One region of the Corynebacterium faecale genome, then DNA from elsewhere that is predicted to be linked to it. Evidence: riboswitches for the same ligand, from Rfam matches in the RefSeq annotation. Region 1 holds a riboswitch; the other holds the start of a gene.
What was found. Region 1 has a riboswitch for cyclic di-AMP ahead of CFAEC_RS03560 (resuscitation-promoting factor Rpf1 domain-containing protein). Riboswitches for the same ligand answer to the same signal wherever they lie in the genome.
Positions count from the first base shown of each region.

Region 2: another riboswitch for cyclic di-AMP. It lies ahead of CFAEC_RS09350 (C40 family peptidase); the one in region 1 lies ahead of CFAEC_RS03560 (resuscitation-promoting factor Rpf1 domain-containing protein).

Region 1 covers NZ_CP047204.1:763,677-772,984, reverse strand. Annotated here, with positions in the region: gene CFAEC_RS03590 (TrmH family RNA methyltransferase) at 1-531, opposite strand, end outside; gene CFAEC_RS03585 (NCS2 family permease) at 534-1,994, opposite strand; gene CFAEC_RS03580 (aminotransferase class IV) at 2,353-3,033, shown strand; gene CFAEC_RS03575 (glutaminyl-peptide cyclotransferase) at 3,045-3,851, shown strand; gene CFAEC_RS03570 (DUF2771 domain-containing protein) at 3,863-4,390, shown strand; gene CFAEC_RS03565 (cold-shock protein) at 4,478-4,861, opposite strand; cyclic di-AMP (ydaO/yuaA leader) riboswitch at 5,211-5,385, shown strand; gene CFAEC_RS03560 (resuscitation-promoting factor Rpf1 domain-containing protein) at 5,391-5,984, shown strand; gene CFAEC_RS03555 (hypothetical protein) at 6,189-6,380, opposite strand; gene CFAEC_RS03550 (helicase-associated domain-containing protein) at 6,446-8,686, shown strand; gene CFAEC_RS03545 (DNA repair helicase XPB) at 8,739-9,308, shown strand, end outside.
Region 2 covers NZ_CP047204.1:2,053,319-2,062,626, reverse strand. Annotated here, with positions in the region: gene ctaF (aa3-type cytochrome oxidase subunit IV) at 1-198, shown strand, start outside; gene ctaE (aa3-type cytochrome oxidase subunit III) at 946-1,563, shown strand; gene qcrC (cytochrome bc1 complex diheme cytochrome c subunit) at 1,650-2,540, shown strand; gene qcrA (cytochrome bc1 complex Rieske iron-sulfur subunit) at 2,537-3,763, shown strand; gene qcrB (cytochrome bc1 complex cytochrome b subunit) at 3,760-5,385, shown strand; cyclic di-AMP (ydaO/yuaA leader) riboswitch at 6,545-6,703, shown strand; gene CFAEC_RS09350 (C40 family peptidase) at 6,716-7,348, shown strand; gene CFAEC_RS09345 (NlpC/P60 family protein) at 7,621-8,640, shown strand; gene CFAEC_RS09340 (glycosyltransferase family 4 protein) at 8,671-9,308, shown strand, end outside.

The sequences.
Region 1 (9,308 bases):
GTATGGGAGGCGGAGGACATGCCCCATGGATACACGCACCACACGGCGGTAGAGCGGATCAGCACAACCATTACCGAACAGAATGGCATCCACGCCCATGCCGGCGGCGTTGCGGAACATTGATCCGATGTTTTCGTGATCACCCACACCTTCGAGCACCACCACGGTGCGTGCGCCGTTCAGCACATCGGCCACCGTGGGTTCAGGCACCCGATCCGCGGCAGCCAGAAGACCCCGGTGCATGTCGAATCCGGCGACCTCAGCCAGTGTCTCGCGGGTCACCTCATAGATGGGGACGTCCCCCACCTCGTGCTCCGCCAGGAAAGCATCCAGCTTCGCCCGGAAACCGATCAGGGCACGCACCGGGAACCTGGATTCCAGGAGTCGGCTGATCACCAGTGGGCCCTCCGCGATAACCAGTCCCTTGCCACCGGGGAGATCAGGGCGGGAATCGGAGCGGTTGAGGTCGCGGATATCATCCAGGCGGGAGTCCGCGGGATCGGAGACGGTGACCCGGTTCGCAGCTGTCATCGTCAGGACACCGCGTCCATGATCGGATCAATGGCGAAGAACACCACGAACAGGCCGGCAACCAGCCACATCAGCCAGTGAACCTGCTTGCCCTTTCCTGCTGCCGCGGACATCACTGTGTACAGGATGAAGCCGACGCCGATGCCGTTGGCGATGGAGTAGGTGAAAGGCATGGTGACGATGGTGAGGAAGGCCGGGAAGGCAATGTAGAACTTGGAGAAATCGATGTCCCGGACCTGTGCCATCATCATCGCTCCCACGACGACCAGAACCGGTGCTGCAGCTTCGATCGGGACGATTTCATACAGCGGGGTGAGGAACATCGCCAACAGGAACATGGAACCGGTGACGATATTGGCCAGGCCGGTGCGGGCACCGTCAGCGACACCCGCGGAGGAATCGGCGAACACCGTATTGGAGGACGCGGAGACCGCCCCGCCGACGATGGCACCTGCTCCCTCCACCACCAGTGCCTTTTTGATATCCGGGAGGTTACCGTCCTCGTCGGTCAGCTTGCCCTGCTTGCCCAGGGCGGTCATTGTGCCCATGGCGTCGAAGAAGTTGGCCAGGACCAGGGTGAAGATCAGTAGCGTGGCGGCGAGGACACCGACCCGTGAGAATGCACCGATCAGATCAACGGCACCCACCAGGGACAGATCAGGCATCCCTCCGAAGGAGTCGGGAATTCCCGGAACAGCCAGGGACCATCCCTCGGGGTTGGGCTCACCATCTTCGAAGGACGGGCCGGCACCGAAGATGGCCTCAGCGATGATGGCCAGGAGGGTGGTGCCCAGAATGCCCAGGAACAGACCCCCTCGGACATTACGAACCACGAGAATGCCACACAGAAGTACGCCGAGCACGAAGACCAGGGTTGGCCAGGACGCGATGGAGCCGTCAATTCCGAGAACCACCGGGACCGTGGTGCCTGCCGCATCTGGGATACGGCGGACGAAACCGGCATCAACGAGGCCGATCATGGCGATGAACATGCCGATGCCCACGCTGATGGCGGCTTTCATTGATGGCGGGATGGCACGGAAAACCGCGACGCGGAACCCGGATACCGCCAGGATGACAATCACCACACCATCGAGAACCACCAGGCCCATTGCTTCGGGCCAGGTCAGACCTTCACCCGCAACGAGGGTGACAGCCACCATGGTGTTGAGACCGAGGCCGGCGGCGATACCGAAGGGGTACCTCGCGATCATGCCGAAGGCGATGGTCATGACACCTGCGGCCAGAGCGGTCACCGCGGCCACCTGGGGAATGCCGAGGGTGTCGCCATTAATATCCTCGGTGGTGCCCAGGATCAACGGGTTGAGGATGATGATGTAGGCCATTGCGAAGAAGGTGACCACACCTGCGCGGATCTCCGTGGCGATCGTTGATCCCCGTTCGGAGATCATGAAATAACGGTCCAGGGTGCCCCTGGTATCCGTTGCATTTTTCGACGTCATAACCGCAAACCTGATTTCTATGTCTGTGGAGCACCTCACCGAGGCGCATGGAAAACGATCTGAGTGGCACCCGCCTGATGATTCCGGCGGTGACATGGCTCAAGTGCCCCTTCTGGCTGAAAAGAGCAGAGAGTACCGGTGACAGGCGGACACTGTTGGTACTACTAGTGCGTAGAAATTGTTTCACCTGTTTGTCTGCCCAGGCAACTCCAGAGCGCTGTAGGAGGTGAAATGTGACCCGGATCAGGCAGTGCGATACTACCGATGCTACTGTTTGGCTATCTTAATAGAGGTCTTCCAGACCTTAAACCTAGTTGGAAAGGTTCAACTACGCACCGTGGTGACCACAAGTTTTCACATGGTTAACGGACGTGTCCGTTACTTTTCCGGACATCTGCGAAGGTTGACCGACACCGCCCCCTATGCCTCAACATACGAGCAGGACATCCGCCAGCGTTTAAGGGGCGCCGGTTCTGATGTATTCGCAACGGTCCAGGTGGAGAATCATACATTCAACGTGGAGATCCGTCCTCCGCGCCCGTTCCAGACCACCCTCACCGTGGATGTCCACGGCCACCGCGATGAGCGCCTGCGGCCCGGCATCAGGGGGCGCGACCAGGCCTGGCAGTCACGCACCCTCGCCACCTCACGGCGGCGTGGTGCGGATGCGGGTCTGCTTATCGACGAACGCGGACACGCCATCAGTCCCATCGAAGGATCGCTTCTGGTGTTGAAGGGTGAGATGGCCTTCCATTCCACCCATGAACGCGCATTGGCCTCCGTTCTGGAGGAACCCGTTCTGGAGTACCTGGTGAAGCAGGGATCCACCCCCAAAGCCCGCCCGGAGGGTTTCAACATCGAAGAGCTCCGTGGCGCTGAAGTCTGGTTCTTAAGCTCCTACACCGGAATCCAACTGGTGACGGCATGGCTGGAATACAGCAGCACCTTCAAGGTTCCGGAGAAGCGTCCCGTCGCCCCGTTTGTCCCCACATTCTCAGAAGTGAACCATTACCTGTGGGATACGGCTGAGGAAGTCTAGAATCCTAGGTCATGCCCCTCGCTAAACTTCTCACCTCCGCCCTGCTGTCCACATCCCTTCTATCCTCCGGTTGTTCCGTGGATGATCCCGGCCCAACGGGTCCGGATGATATCGATGACACCGGGGTTCAGCGCCTGGTACCTGAGATCGTGGACACCCACCCTTTCGATGAAACAGCCTTCACCCAGGGACTGGAAGTTGATGGCGACACCCTGATCGTGGGCACGGGCCAGTACGGCACGTCGGAGATCTACCGCACTACCCTTGATGGCGAGCGATCTGATGTCCACCGCCTGGAGGATCGGTTCTTCGGCGAGGGGATCACCCGCGCCGATGATTATGTCTGGCAGCTGACCTGGCAGGCCGGCATCGCCTTCAAACGTGATGCCGTCACCCTCGAAGAGATCGAACGTATTTCTTATGAGGGCGAGGGCTGGGGCCTGTGCTCCATGGGGGACACCCTGATCATGTCTGACGGCACCGCAGAGATACGGCATCTCGATGCCGACACCTTCACGGAATCGGACAGGATCACCGTCACACTCGATGGCACACCGGTTCCCTCCATCAATGAACTCGAATGCGTTGACGGCCAGGTGTACGCCAATCTTTTCCTGGATACCGACATCATCCGTTTCGATCCCACCACAGGTGTGGTCTCCGCGGTCATCGACGGCTCGGTTCTGCCCAACAACGCACAACCCGATCCTAATAACGTCCTCAACGGTATCGCCCACATCCCGGGCACCGACCGTTTCTACCTCTCCGGCAAGCGTTGGCCCGACCTCTATGAGGTCCGGTTCATCGAGGCTGGCTAGAATCAGGACTCATGGCGAGCCGGAGAACCAAGACCAAGAACATCATCCAGATCGGCGCACTCCTCGTGGCAGTGCTCGTGGTGGTGGTGATCTCCGTTGTGTTCCAGAACTGGTGGAACGATAGACCCGAACCGGAACCGGACACCGTCTCCATCACCGCCACATCACCTGCCGGCGAGGTTGAGGTGTTCCCCTTCAGCATCTGCGAGCCTGGTGTGGAGTGTGAAGAAAATGACATCCCCACGCTTGTCGTAGGTGAGGACGAGGAACTCCACCTGGCCATCCCGGAGACCATCCACGATCACGACTGGTACCTGCTGACCATCTATGATGACCCCGCAGCAAATGACGAGTTCTACCACACCAGCTATGAAACCACTGAGGCCACCGTCCCTGGTTCCGTCGATCCTCTGGTGGAGGGCGGTGAGCGCCCCCGCCTGATCGTGGTGGAGATCGCCTCGGTCATGATCGGAACCGACGACGAGGGAGTGGAAACCCCCTACACCACGACCTGGTCACTGACCACCGTCGAACAATAACGTTTCAGACCATCTCCCCCGAGATAGCTCAAGGCGGGTGGAACCGTAGATCATCACGGTTCCACCCGCCTTGTTGTCGTGTTATTCCTAGATTTCCAGTTCCTTGGCCACGGCGCGAAGGATCTTCGCCACCTGCTCCCCCACCTTGCGGTCCGGGTAGTGACCTTTCAGCAGAGCGGGCTGGACGGTGCCCTCGAGCATGGTGACCATGTCCGAGATGATCCCGTTGAGCTCCTCTGGCTTGTAGGTGTGCTGCGGGCGGCGGCGTGGGGTCTCCAGGACTTTGACGCGCAGAGCCTGCGGTCCCTTACGTCCGGCAGCGAAATCGAATTCGATGCGCTGACCCTGGTGAAGTTCCGTGACCCCCTTGGGAAGCACCTGCTTACCCACGAAGCAGTCCTCTTCGCCGGGATTGGAGACAAAGCCGAAACCACGCTCAGCGTCATACCATTTCACAGTTCCGACGGGCACTTGTCCTCACCACTTTCTTCTCAGTAGAACCGCCCAACTGTCATTGGGCCGAAGAAATTATTATACACTCGCTTCAGTCTGGCTGAAATTCGTAATCCCGCCCTGTTTCATTACGGATCTACCTCAAATGTGACATAGTTCATATCCTTGGTTTTATTGACCTTGACCTGCATGAACCAACTGAATGCGAGAATTCCTCAATCAAGTTCTCATAAAAAACGTGACACAATCGTGACTTTCGGTCTACGGTATCCCACAGGCACCGTGAGAGTTCATCCATTTCCGGCTCATCGCCAAACCCTGTCTGGGGCCGGCGGATGAAATTCCTATGCGGGTGCGCAGGACTTAAAACCATAAACCGCTTCTATATCAATAGAAGAAATTGCAGACAGGGACGGGGAAACCACCCGCTCATTCATGGGCACCGGAGGTAACTCCTTGGGGTGAAGCCGGATCCTTCCGGCAGGGCACATCCTCCGCCCTAACCCGACAGCTAACCTCGACGGCGACAAATGAGAGGAAACTTTTCATGGGACGTCATTCAGCCAAGACCAGCACCCCGTTCGTGAAGATGGCAGCCACCACCGTGGCCTTCGGCGCAGCCGCAGTCGCCTTCGCACCGGCCGCTTCCGCCGCCCCTGACTCCGACTGGGATCGCCTCGCACAGTGTGAGGCCGGTGGCAACTGGGCCATCAACACCGGCAACGGTTACCACGGCGGACTGCAGTTCTCCCCCTCCACCTGGCGTGCCTACGGCGGCGGCGAGTTCGCCCCGACCGCCAACCAGGCCACCCGCGAGCAGCAGATCGCTGTTGCCGAGCGCACCCTCGCCGGACAGGGCTGGGGCGCATGGCCAGCCTGCTCCCAGCGCCTGGGTCTGAACTCCGCTCCGACCCCACGTAACCTGAACGCACCTGCACCAGCTCCGGCACCGGCACCAGCAGCGGCTCCGGCCCCCGCTGAGTACCAGGCGACCGCTGGCGCGAACAACAACATCGCCATCGGCTCCACCGACCTGCAGACCATCACCAGCGTCTACGGTGCTGTCGCCGGCACCCTCGCGCAGTACGGTGTCCAGATTCCAGCTGAGGTCGAGGCCTACTACAGGTCCGTCGTCGGCTAAACAGTGTTCACTGTAGGATCCCCTACCCGGCGGATCCACAGAGCTCACAAAAGGGAGTGCACGTCACCTGGTGACGTGCACTCCCTTTTGCTTTATTGACAATCAAAACGACAGCGGGAACACGAACAGTAGGGAAAACGGTCAGAGTTGGCCGACCGTTTTCCCTACTGTTGTCTTAGCTTGTCTTAGCTGTCCGCTCCGCTGTTAGCGGTTGATGCGGGTGTATGGGTGGAGGTAACCGACGGTCTCGGCAGGAACCGGGAACTCGTTGTCATCTCCCCATGGGCTGGATGCGCCAGCGTGCGGCGCGGTGAGTTCAGTGACTACGTGACCTTCGCTCGGGTCGTGATCGGGCCAAGCCGGATCCACGTACCCCTTCTTCTCTACATTTGCCATGTGTCCCATTCTTTCAAACTCTGCGATCAAAAGTCACCTCAACTGTGCCTAAACTTGTAGACATCATGAAAAAAGACTCCCCCGTTCCCACCCTCAGGGGGTGGTTGGAACAACTCGATGATGATCAGCTGTCTGGAATCCTCCGAAACCGACCCGACACCGTACTCCCCCTCCCACCCGGAATAGGGTCCCTTGCTGCGCGTTTACAGCTCCGGGCCTCCCTCCAGCGGGCCATGCACAAGCTCAACGCCTTAGACCTCGCCGTTCTGGAGGCCGCAGCCAACGCAGGCGCGGAGCTCCACCCCGTCACTGCCCCCGAAGTGGTGGAACGCCTGGGGCGCGCACTGCGCCACCACGATGAGAAGCCCACCACGGATCAGATTCAACAGGCACTCGACAGGCTGCGTGGATGCGCGTTGATCTTCGGCACTGACCAGTTCATGATCATGCAGGAGGCCATGTCCACACTGCCCACCAGCTGGCAGCTCCTGCCGGAGGAACACGGGGCTTCCCTGTCGTTGTTGTCGTTTGAGGAGGCGTCGCAAAGCATAAAAGCCCTACCGGCGCGGCACCGTAAGATCCTGGCCACGCTGGTCACCTCCGGCGGCCTGGGGTTGACGCGGGACGCCGCGCTGTCGGCGGACCCCGGCCGACCCATTCCACAGTTGATCACGGCCGGTCTGCTCGCCCGGGTGGATGAGCAGACCGTCAAACTGCCCGCTGTGGTGCGCAGGGTGCTGGAGGGGCATGAGGCGGTGGCGTGGCGTGTGGTGCCGGTGGCACCCAATGCCATTCCAGGTGCGGATGATGCCGGTATCGCGGCCGGGTTGGAGGTGGTGCGGCAGCAACGCATGCTTATCGACGCCCTCTCCCTCGCCCCCGCCTCCACCCTGAAGGAGGGCTCCCTCGGGGTGAGGGTGCTGGCGCGACTGACCAAGGCCCTCCAGGTGGATGAGGAACACATCGCCCGTCTCGTGAGCCTGGGTGTGGCAGCCAACCTGCTGCGCCGTGGAGTTCCCGATCCTCTGCCCGAGGACGATGACGGCGGAGACTACATCGCCCCAACCGACCTGGCCGGGGACTGGCTGCAGGCTCCCCTGGGCGAGCAGCTGGCCGTGCTTCTGCGGGGTTGGTGGACACAGAACCTCGCCGCCTGGCTGGTGGGTCGGGCGGATGAGAAGGATAAACCGATTCATCTGCTCAGTCCCGCCACCAAACGCGACACCCTTCCGGAGACCCGACGCATGGTGGTGGAATCCCTGTCGCGGGTCACCGAGGCCGATTTGGAGGATGATCTCTTCTTCCACCACCCGCTGGCTGCCTCCCGCATCACCGGTGAGACCATCTCACATCTGTTGGATGAGGCCCGCTGGATCGGGGCTGTCGCCAACGGCGGGGTCACCAGCGCCGCCCGGATGCTCGTGGCTGCCCCGCCGGGTGCCGTACCCGGAGTCGACGACCTCGCCGCCGCCATCAAGGCTCCGGCACCCGTGGATTATTTCATCGTCCAGGCAGATTTCACCATCATGGTCCCGGGGCCACTGAAACCTGCGATGCAGAAAACCATGGAACAGCTCGCGGACCTGGAATCCCCGGGGCTGGCCAGTGTGTACCGCATCAACGAGAAAACCTTCCGCCATGCGATGGACCTGGGACTGACGGCCACCGACATTGAGGAGTTCCTCACCCACCACAGCGCCACCGAGGTTCCCCAGTCGGTCATGTATCTGCTCCGGGATATCGCCCGCAGGCACGGCACACTCCGCGGCGGGCCGGCGATGTGTTATCTGCGTTCTGATGACCCAGCGCTGCTGCACACCGCGGTGGAGGCTGCCACTGAGCTGGACCTGCGCCAGATCGCGCCCACCGTGGCGGTGTCACAGGCATCGCTGTTCCAGGTGATCAGCCTGCTGAGGAAGGCCGGTATGCAACCGGTGGCGGAAGATGCCCTGGGGGCCAGCCTCAGCCTGGCACCGTCACCGGCGCGCGTGCCGTCCGCGGAACAGCCCCGGCCCAAACCGCAGCTGGATGAGAGCCGCATCCGGGCTGCGGTGGCGGCCATCCGTCGGGAGGAGGCCGCTCATGCCGGCACCGTTTCCGATCAGCCCACCCTGGCTGTGCTCCAAGCTGCCGTGCGGGGCAACCGATCCGTCACGCTGGGATTTGTGGATAAACAGGGCGTGGCGGTGCACCGGGTGGTTAAACCGCTGACGGTCACTGCAGGGCAGGTGGATGCCCTCGATGAGAGCACAGGCTCGGTGCACCGGTTCATGCTGCACAGGATCACAGAAGTGATAGTGGATTAACGGGAAAACAGTGACATAATGGAGGTTTGTATATCGATAGGAGACATATTTCGTGGCCTTTGGCGATGGACCCCTGATCGTCCAGTCCGACAAAACCGTACTACTTGAGATCGGCCATGCTGCAGCCGGTGACGCCCGCGCCGCGCTCGCACCCTTCGCGGAGTTGGAGCGCGCCCCTGAGCACATCCACACCTACCGCATCACCCCGCTGGCACTGTGGAATGCCCGCGCCGCGGGCCATGATGCCGAGCAGGTGGTCGACGTGCTCGAGCGCTACTCCCGTTTCCCCGTGCCCCAGGCACTGCTTGTCGACGTCGCCGAAACCATGTCCCGATACGGTCGCGTGCGCATGCACAAACATCCCGCACACGGCCTGATCCTGGAATCCGCTGAACCTGCCATCCTGGTGGAGATCTCACGCCACAAGAAGATCAAGCCGATGCTCGGCCAGCAGCTGGATACTGAAACCATCGCGGTGCATCCGTCTGAGCGTGGCCGGCTGAAGCAGGAACTGCTCAAGATCGGTTGGCCGGCGGAAGATCTGGCCGGTTATGTCGATGGTGAGGCGCACCCGATCGCCCTGTCCACCGACACCGAGGACTGGTCACTGCGTGATTATCAG
Region 2 (9,308 bases), 1.3 Mb from region 1:
GTTGCAGATAAGGCAGGAACCCTGGGTTTCTTCTCCCCAGGTTCCATCTGGCCGGCCGCTATGTCCGGTGCAGTCGGATTCCTCGCATTCGGTCTCATCTTCTTCCATTACTGGATGATTGCTGTTGGCGCTCTGCTCCTCATTTACACCGTGGCAAAGCTCAACTTCCAGTACGGTATTCCACGCGAAAAGCACTAGCCACTACTAGATAGTGCTGCCTGATTAAGCCGTGGGGCCGGGATGTTCATCATCCCGGCCCCACGGCTTTTCTTGTTCTCCAGCCGCACATGACTTAGTGGGGGAGCTGCCGCTTCCGGACAGGTGGTCAGGGACTCGGGGGCCTAAAGATCACTGTGACACTTCACGCGGCCACCCTGGGGGAGCGCGGTCCGGGGGACTCTGCGGGCTCGGTTAAGGGTGGGCTGTGGATATCCTGTGATGACTCGAGGGGCAGTGATGTCCGCGCCATAGGCGACTGGGACTGTCTCATCCGGTGATGTCGGTGGATGTGCCGAAAAGTTCCCGGCACTTCGAAGAAGTATGGAAACTGGGGGAGCGCGGTTTCAATTTGGGTCTGACACCATGCCGTTAAGCTGCAAAGACGCAGGATAACGGGGGTCAAACGAAAGTTGTAGTCAGTCAGGAAAGGGACTCAACCAAGCTGTGACTTGTCTCTCACAGGTTTTGCTGCGAAATGAAGAATCTTTGATCTCGCGACGTTGAATCCTGTGAAAAGCCGTGAAAAGGTGAAAATGTGGGCCAGCTGGGAGCCTAATGACCTGCGATTATGTACTAGTCGGATGCGACGCGGTTTAAGTTCCCGGAAAATTCAACAAATAAGTGAAATGTGGCAGCTGAAACCCCTAAAAAGACGGGGTTCAAACTTTCAATTGAAACGGGGGGCATGAAGTGACTTTGCCATTTCGACCGGCCATACTAGAGAGCGTGACGAGCGCAGTTGGAAATACAGGTATGGCAGCACCACAACGTGTTGCGGCACTGAACCGTCCGAATATGGTCAGTGTCGGCACCATTGTGTTCCTGTCTCAGGAATTAATGTTCTTCGCCGGACTTTTCGCGATGTACTTCGTGTCCCGGGCGAACGGACTGGCTAACGGATCTTGGGCTGAACAGACGGATTACCTCAATGTGCCTTATGCACTGGCAATCACGATCATTCTGGTCTCATCCTCCGTTACCTGCCAGTTCGGAGTTTTTGCGGCTGAAAGGGGTGACGTATACGGTCTCCGCAAGTGGTTCTTGATCACGACTATCCTTGGCTCAATCTTCGTGATTGGTCAGGCATATGAGTACATCACCCTGGTTGGACATGGACTGTCCATTCAGAGCAGTGTCTATGGCTCAGCTTTCTACATCACGACCGGCTTCCACGCCGCTCACGTTATCGCGGGTGTGATTGCATTCGTGGTTGTTCTCATGAGGATCCAGAAGGCGAAGTTTACGCCGGCGCAGGCAACAGCAGCAATGGTGGTGTCCTACTACTGGCACTTCGTTGACGTTGTCTGGATCGGCCTCTTCATCACGATCTATTTCATTCAGTAGGCCTCGGGATTGCCCGGTAGGTGAGAAATCATCTGCACACGGACAATCCAAAGCCCTTCACTTCCATAGTCGAGATTCAAAGGGAAATGATGGAAACCAATCCGCAGACCTCCGAGGCAGCCGGCAAGGCTCAAGCTTCGGCTAAGAAGGTCAAGAATCGCCGCAAAGTACGGCGCACTGTCGCTGGCGCGATGGCTCTCACCATCGGCTTGAGCGGTGCTGGAATCCTCGCTACCGCGATCACTCCAGATGCACAGATCGCTACAGCTCAGCGTGATGACCAGGCTCTCATCTCAGAGGGCAAGGACCTCTATGACGTTGCCTGCATCACCTGCCACGGAGTCAACCTCCAGGGTGTCCAGGACCGCGGTCCTTCACTCATCGGTGTTGGCGAAGGTGCAGTTTACTTCCAGGTTCACTCCGGTCGTATGCCAATGCTCCGTAACGAGGCACAGGCTTCTCGCAAGACCCCTCGCTACACCGAGGCACAGACTCTTGCAATCTCCGCCTATGTTGCCGCCAACGGCGGTGGACCAGGCCTCGTTTACAACGAGGACGGCACCCTCGCCATGGAAGAACTCCGTGGCGCCAACTTCGATGGCCAGATTGACCCGCTCGACGTCTCACGCGGTGGTGACCTCTTCCGCCTGAACTGCGCTTCCTGCCACAACTTCACCGGTCGTGGTGGCGCCCTGTCGTCCGGCAAGTACGCACCTGTCCTGGATCCTGCCAACGAGCAGGAGATCTACCAGGCAATGCTCACCGGTCCGCAGAACATGCCTAAGTTCTCCGATCGTCAGCTCTCCGCTGACGAGAAGAAGGACATCATCGCCTTCGTCAAGGCATCCAAAGAAACTCCGAGCCCCGGTGGTTACTCCCTCGGCGGCCTCGGCCCAGTTTCTGAAGGTCTCTTCATGTGGGGTATCGGCATCCTGGTTCTGATCGCTGCTGCTATGTGGATTGGATCGCGTTCATGAGTAACAATACGAATAAGCAGTACACCGCCCAGGAACTCAACTCGATGAGCAATGATGACCTCGCTCGTCTGGGTACTGAACTTGATGACGTTACCATTGCCTACCGCAAGGAACGTTTCCCAATTGAGAACGACCCAGCTGAGAAGCGTGCGGTTCGTGCAGTTGGAATCTGGGCAGCGCTCGGCATTATCGGTGGCATCGGTTTCCTCGCCACCTACCTGTTCTGGCCTTGGGAATACCAGGGTCACGGTGACGACGGCCTGATCTGGTACACCCTGTACACCCCGATGCTCGGCATCACCTCAGGTCTGTGCATTCTCGCTCTGGGAATCGCCGGCGTTCTCTATGTCAAGAAGTTCATCCCGGAAGAGATCGCAGTCCAGCGTCGTCACGACGGTCCTTCTGAGGAAGTTGATCGTCGTACCATCGTCGCCCTGCTGAATGATTCCTGGCAGACCTCCACCCTCGGCCGCCGCAAGGTGCTGCAGGGGCTGCTCGGCGGAGGCGCCGTGCTTGCAGGTCTGACGATCGTCGCTCCTCTCGGTGGCATGATCAAGAACCCTTGGAAGCCTAACGAAGGCCCAATGAGCGTCATGGGTGACGGCACCCTGTGGACCTCCGGCTGGACCCTTCAGGAGAGCGGTATCAAGCTCTACCTGGGGCGCGACACCGGTGCGATCGCTGAGTCCCACGTTGGCGAATCCGGTCAGCACTGGATCACCACTGGTGTGTCCCGTCTGGTCCGTATGCGTCCAGAGGACCTGGCTGCAGCGTCCATGGAAACCGTATTCCCACTGCCTGCTGAAGACGTCAACGATGGTGATCTCTACGATCCACAGCGCGATGTCTACACGAACCACATGCACTCTGTGCACGGCCCGCGTAACGCAGTTATGCTGATCCGTCTGCGTACTTCTGACGCAGAGAAGGTCATCGAACGTGAAGGCCAGGAGTCCTTCCACTACGGCGATTACTACGCATACTCCAAGATCTGCACGCACATTGGTTGCCCGACTTCACTGTACGAAGCTCAGACCAACCGAATCCTGTGCCCGTGCCACCAGTCGCAGTTCGATGCACTGCACTACGGTAAGCCAGTCTTCGGACCTGCCGCACGTGCTCTGCCACAGCTGCCGATCACTGTTGACGAAGAGGGTTACCTCGTCGCCGACGGCAACTTCATCGAGCCACTCGGCCCGGCATTCTGGGAGCGTAAGTCATGAGTAATAAAGCAGCAACAATCGGAAATAATCTCGATTCCCGCTACACCATGGCCGGCGGTATCCGCCGCCAGATCAATAAGGTTTTCCCTACCCACTGGTCATTCCTTCTCGGTGAAATCGCTCTCTACAGCTTCATCGTCCTGATCCTGACCGGTGTCTACCTGACCCTGTTCTTCGATCCTTCAATCACCAAGGTGATCTACGACGGCGCCTATCTGCCACTCAATGGTGTGGAGATGTCCCGTGCCTACGTGACCGCCCTGGATATTTCCTTCGAAGTTCGTGGTGGACTCTTCGTTCGCCAGATGCACCACTGGGCCGCACTGATGTTCATGGTTTCCATGATGGTCCACATGATGCGTATCTTCTTCACGGGTGCTTTCCGCCGCCCACGTGAGGCGAACTGGATCATCGGCTGTGTCCTTCTTATCCTCGGCATCGCCGAAGGCTTCATGGGTTACTCCCTCCCAGACGACCTGCTCTCCGGTGTGGGTCTGCGAATCATGTCCGCGATCATCGTTGGTCTCCCGATTATCGGAACCTGGATGCACTGGATGGTCTTCGGTGGCGACTTCCCATCCGAGATCATGCTGGATCGTTTCTACATCGCACACGTACTGATTCTGCCGGGCATCATCCTCGGCCTGGTTGCGGCTCACCTCGCTCTGGTCTGGTACCAGAAGCACACCCAGTTCCCGGGCGCAGGCCGAACTGAGAACAACGTCGTCGGTATCCGAATCATGCCGGTCTTCGCTGTGAAGTCCGTTGCATTCGGTGCGATCACCCTGGGCTTCCTGTCCCTGCTTGCCGGTGTCACCACCATTAACGCGATCTGGAACATTGGTCCTTATAACCCGTCGCAGGTCTCCGCTGGTTCCCAGCCGGATATCTACATGCTGTGGACAGACGGTGCAGCCCGTGTCATGCCGGCGTGGGAGCTGTACTTCGGTAACTACACAGTCCCGGCGGTATTCTGGGTAGCCATCATGCTCGGCGTTCTGGTTGTCCTACTGTTCGCATATCCGTTCATCGAAGCGAAACTGTCTGGAGATAAGGCACACCACAACCTCCTGCAGCGTCCTCGCGACGTTCCAGTGCGCACCTCTCTCGGTGTCATGGCGGTAGTGTTCTACATCCTGCTGACGGTTTCTGGTGGTAACGATATCTGGGCTTACCAGTTCGATGTCTCCCTGAACGCTATGACGTGGGTTGGACGTATCGGCCTGATCGTGCTCCCAGCGATCGCCTACTTCGTGACGTACCGTCTGTGCCTCGGCCTCCAGCGTTCCGATCGTGAAGTTCTGGAACATGGTATCGAGACCGGCGTGATCAAGCAGATGCCAAACGGCGCCTTCATTGAGGTTCACCAGCCACTCGGCCCAGTGGACGACCACGGTCACCCGATTCCACTGCCATACGGTGGTGCTGCAGTTCCTAAGCAGATGAATGAGCTTGGTTTCGCTGAAGTTGAGGCCCGTGGTGGATTCTTCGGTCCAGACCCGGATCACATTTCTGCAAAGGCTAAGCAGATCGCTCACGATAACCATGCTGAGGAGATCGCCACACTGGCTGCTCTTCAGGATGAGAACATCAAGCGCGATGAAGGACAGGGCAAGATCTAGAGTTTTTCCCTGAGCTTTCACAACCAGCCTTCCGCATCTGCGGAAGGCTTTTTGTGTCCTCTTTTTGAGTGGACTGATCTGTGTACAGCGAGGGAAACCCAGACGCTGGGCAACACCCACAGCAGGGGAGCGGTGTAACCGGTCCTTATCTACAGCGCCCCTCCAAGGGTGCTTCGACGGAGATGAGACCATGCGCCCAACCGCCAGGTTTGGTATCCATCTTCATGGTTATGCGTGCACGATGGCTCCACGGCCCGAAATCACGGCGCCTAATGCATAGAGTGCGATGTCTCCCTCCCGCCCGCGATAGGCATCAGAAGCATCCCCAATCCTCCGCCAGTCGGCTATGCTGCGCTGCGCGGGCCTTTAACCACAGCGCGTGAGATTGCTTGTCCTCTCAGCCCGAGGGGGACGCTACCGCGGACGAGGTGATCCCTTAAGTGTTCCCTCATGGTCTAAGCGCCCGGCAGGTATGCTTGTCCGCCCTCCTTGACTGTGGTTAAAGCTCTGAGCCTGTTCCCTCCGGAGTCGAAGGGGCACAACCCGATCAGCGGATCCAGAAGGGCAGGTATCAAGCCTTGTGGCTTCTGAGGATGCGCCTTTCCGGGGTGTTGGAGAATAAACAGGAGTATTTCCACGGTGAGGTCTAGGTAATCGTGGGTATCGCACTCTGTGGAGTCTCGGTTCCCGCCTGCGTGTTGAGACGCGGTGATGGAACCCTCCAAATTCGGGAAAACGCTATCGCTAGATGAAGAATTCGCCGGTGTTGAAGTGAATGTGAGCAACGTCATAACCGTGGTCCCGCGCTGAAGCGTCGACGGATTTCACGCCGGAACTTTTAACCTATCAATGGCTAAAGGTTAATCTTAAAACCTGTGGTGATAAGGGCTTTTTAAGCAATCATTCCGAAGGTCGCCCGGGGGTCTTTCCGCGGATGCCTCATTTGATTGCAGTAGTGATACCTGCCGATAACGGTTTAATAACGGCGTGCCCGTTCTTGCCGACTAGACATTCAATGATGCAGTTTCGTAACCTTATTGAGACCTTGCGGGGTCGGGGAGAACATTTCCAGAATGATCGCCTCGATCCACTGCAAAGAAACCAATAGAAAATGCTTAATCGCGAAGCAGCTTCTCGAACAAAGTCCCTCCCAAGGATTAAACACGAGAAGCTTCGCGAACCGGGGAACCACAGAGTTCCTGGGGTGAATTCTCCACAAGGGTCCGAACAGTTCAACGAATTGATCGGAAGGGAGTGGGGATAGGGGCCTTCCGCTCCGAATCCGACAGCTAACCCGGTAGGCCAACAGGAAGATTTGGAGTTTCATCACATGGGCAAGCACCGTCGCAGCAACACCCGCGTTACCCGCAATGCAGCTGCAGTTTCCGCAGCCGCACTCGGCGCCACCGCCGTCCTCACCAACCCGGCACAAGCTGCAGAGGTCTTCATCCCGAACACCGACATCTCTGTTGAGATCGCCGGAATTGAGAACACCCCGGGCCTGAACAACATCCCCGGCATTGACCAGTGGATCCCGGCTCTGTCCAGCCAGGCAGCTCCTGCGGCCTACGCTGCCGTCGTTGAGGCACCACCAGCTGTTGAGGCAGCTCCTGTTCAGAGCGGCGGACAGGCCATCGTGGACGCCGCGCGTTCCAAGATCGGTGCTCCATATGGCTGGGGTGCTGTCGGCCCTAACGCCTTTGACTGCTCCGGTCTGACTTCCTGGGCATACAGCCAGGTCGGCAAGTCCATCCCACGCACCTCGCAGGCACAGGCTTCCCAGGGAACTCCTGTTGCCTACTCCAACCTGCAGGCTGGTGACATCGTTGCGTTCTACTCCGGCGCCACCCACGTTGGCATCTACTCCGGTCACGGCACTGTCATCCACGCTCTGAACAGCTCCACCCCGCTGTCCGAGCATTCCCTCGATTACATGCCGTTCCACTCCGCGGTGCGTTTCTAGTTTCCAGGTTCTAGTTTCTGACGCATCACACCACGAGGTCCCCAGCAATATGCTGGGGACTTTTGTGATTCTGGGTCTCGCCGACCTCCGCCTCGACAGTCCTCGCGCATTTCCCTCCGGTCACAATCTCCAGCAGGGACGTGTGCCAAGGGAAACGACGGACCAGAACGAACCCCGACATGATTGACAATGATGCTGTTCGGGACGGTAAAGTTATCATTTCGTGAGGTTGTTCCTGGAGGTAGTGCGTCCGGGTGAAGAGGAGAGGTGCGATGGTTCTTCGACGTTGCTGCGCCAAAGTGGCATCAGTGATCCTGGGGGTGTCTATTCTCGGCACCCCGGCTGTCGCCACGGGGCAGGACATCGACGGCCTGATCGCTGAGATCGAGCAGGTGTCCCGTGAAGTTTCCGCACAGACCGAAGACGTCAAAGCCACCGAACTGGATATCCTCGAACGTGAATCCGCCATTGACCACATTCGTGATCAACAGGCTCATCACCGCCAGCTGGCCGACCAGGCGAAGATGACCGCGGATGCCCATCGGGGTGAAATCAATCAGATCGCGCAGGCCCGGTATCGTGGCACCGCGGTTGATCCGCTGACCGCAGCAATCTCCGGGGAGAATCCTCAGCATGTGATTGATCGCGTCAGCTATATCACCTCGCTGACTAAATCCACCGGTGAGGTGGTTGCAGGACTGCGCACGGCCACTGATCAAGCCGCGGAAAGTCTCGATGAAGCCAACCGGATGAAGGCTGAAGCCGAGTTCCAGCTCGGGCAGCTGCGTGTTCACCTCGGTGAGCAGCTCGGGGTGCAGGAGGACTTGGAGCGCCGGCAGGAAGAGATCAGGCGTCGGGTGGACAACCTGTCACCAGAACAGCGCCAGCTCTGGGTGGAGAAGAACGGCCCGCTGGATATTGATATCGCGAGTTTCCTCGGAGCATCCGGTGAAGCGGCCGGTGCCGTTCAGGCAGCACTAGGCAAGATCGGTTCGCCTTATGGCTGGGGTGCGGTCGGCCCGTCGGCCTTCGACTGTTCCGGGCTCATCTACTGGGCATTCCAGCAGCAGGGGAAAACGCTGCCCCGCACCTCCCAGGCACAGATGGCGGGTGGAACAACGGTCAGTCGTGATCAATTACAGCCCGGCGATGTCATTGGTTACTACCCAGGGGCAACCCATGTGGGGTTGTATATCGGCGATGGGATGATTGTGCACGCCTCAGATTACGGAATCCCGGTTCAGGTGGTATCTGTTGATTCGGCCCCTTTCTTCGGGGCACGCCGCTATTAATTCATCAGACTGATCACAGGAGGTCCTGCCGTGGGTACCGGTCGCAGACGCAGAACACTCGTTGTCACCAATGACTTTCCTCCAACGGTGGGTGGAATCCAGTCTTATGTCCGTGATTTTCTTGCCACACAGGATCCGGAATCAATCGTGGTGTTTGCCTCCACCCAGAACACCGCTGCGGCGAAATCTTATGATGCCACCCTGGACTATGAAGTGATCAGGTGGCCCCGGACCGTGATGCTGCCCACCCCGGCAACGGTTGATGCCATGACAGAGATCATCAGGGCGCGAGACATTGACAATGTCTGGTTTGGGGCGGCGGCGCCCTTGGCACTGATGGCTCCTCACGCCCGCAAAGCCGGCGCAACCCGGATCATCGCCTCCACCCACGGGCACGAGGTGGGGTGGTCGATGGTGCCGGGAGCACGCCAGGTGCTGCGCCGGATCGGTAATGAGGTGGATACCGTCACCTACATCTCCGACTACACGCTGGGGCGCTTCAGCGCGGCATTCGGGCCCCAGCCCACGTTCGCCCATCTCCCATCTGGTGTGGACACTGAGCTCTTCCAACCGGCAACCCAGGAGCAGCGTCACGCAACGCGTCAACGCTTCAGCCTGAGCCCCGGAGCTCCGGTGGTCTCCTGCATTTCCCGTCTTGTTCCCCGCAA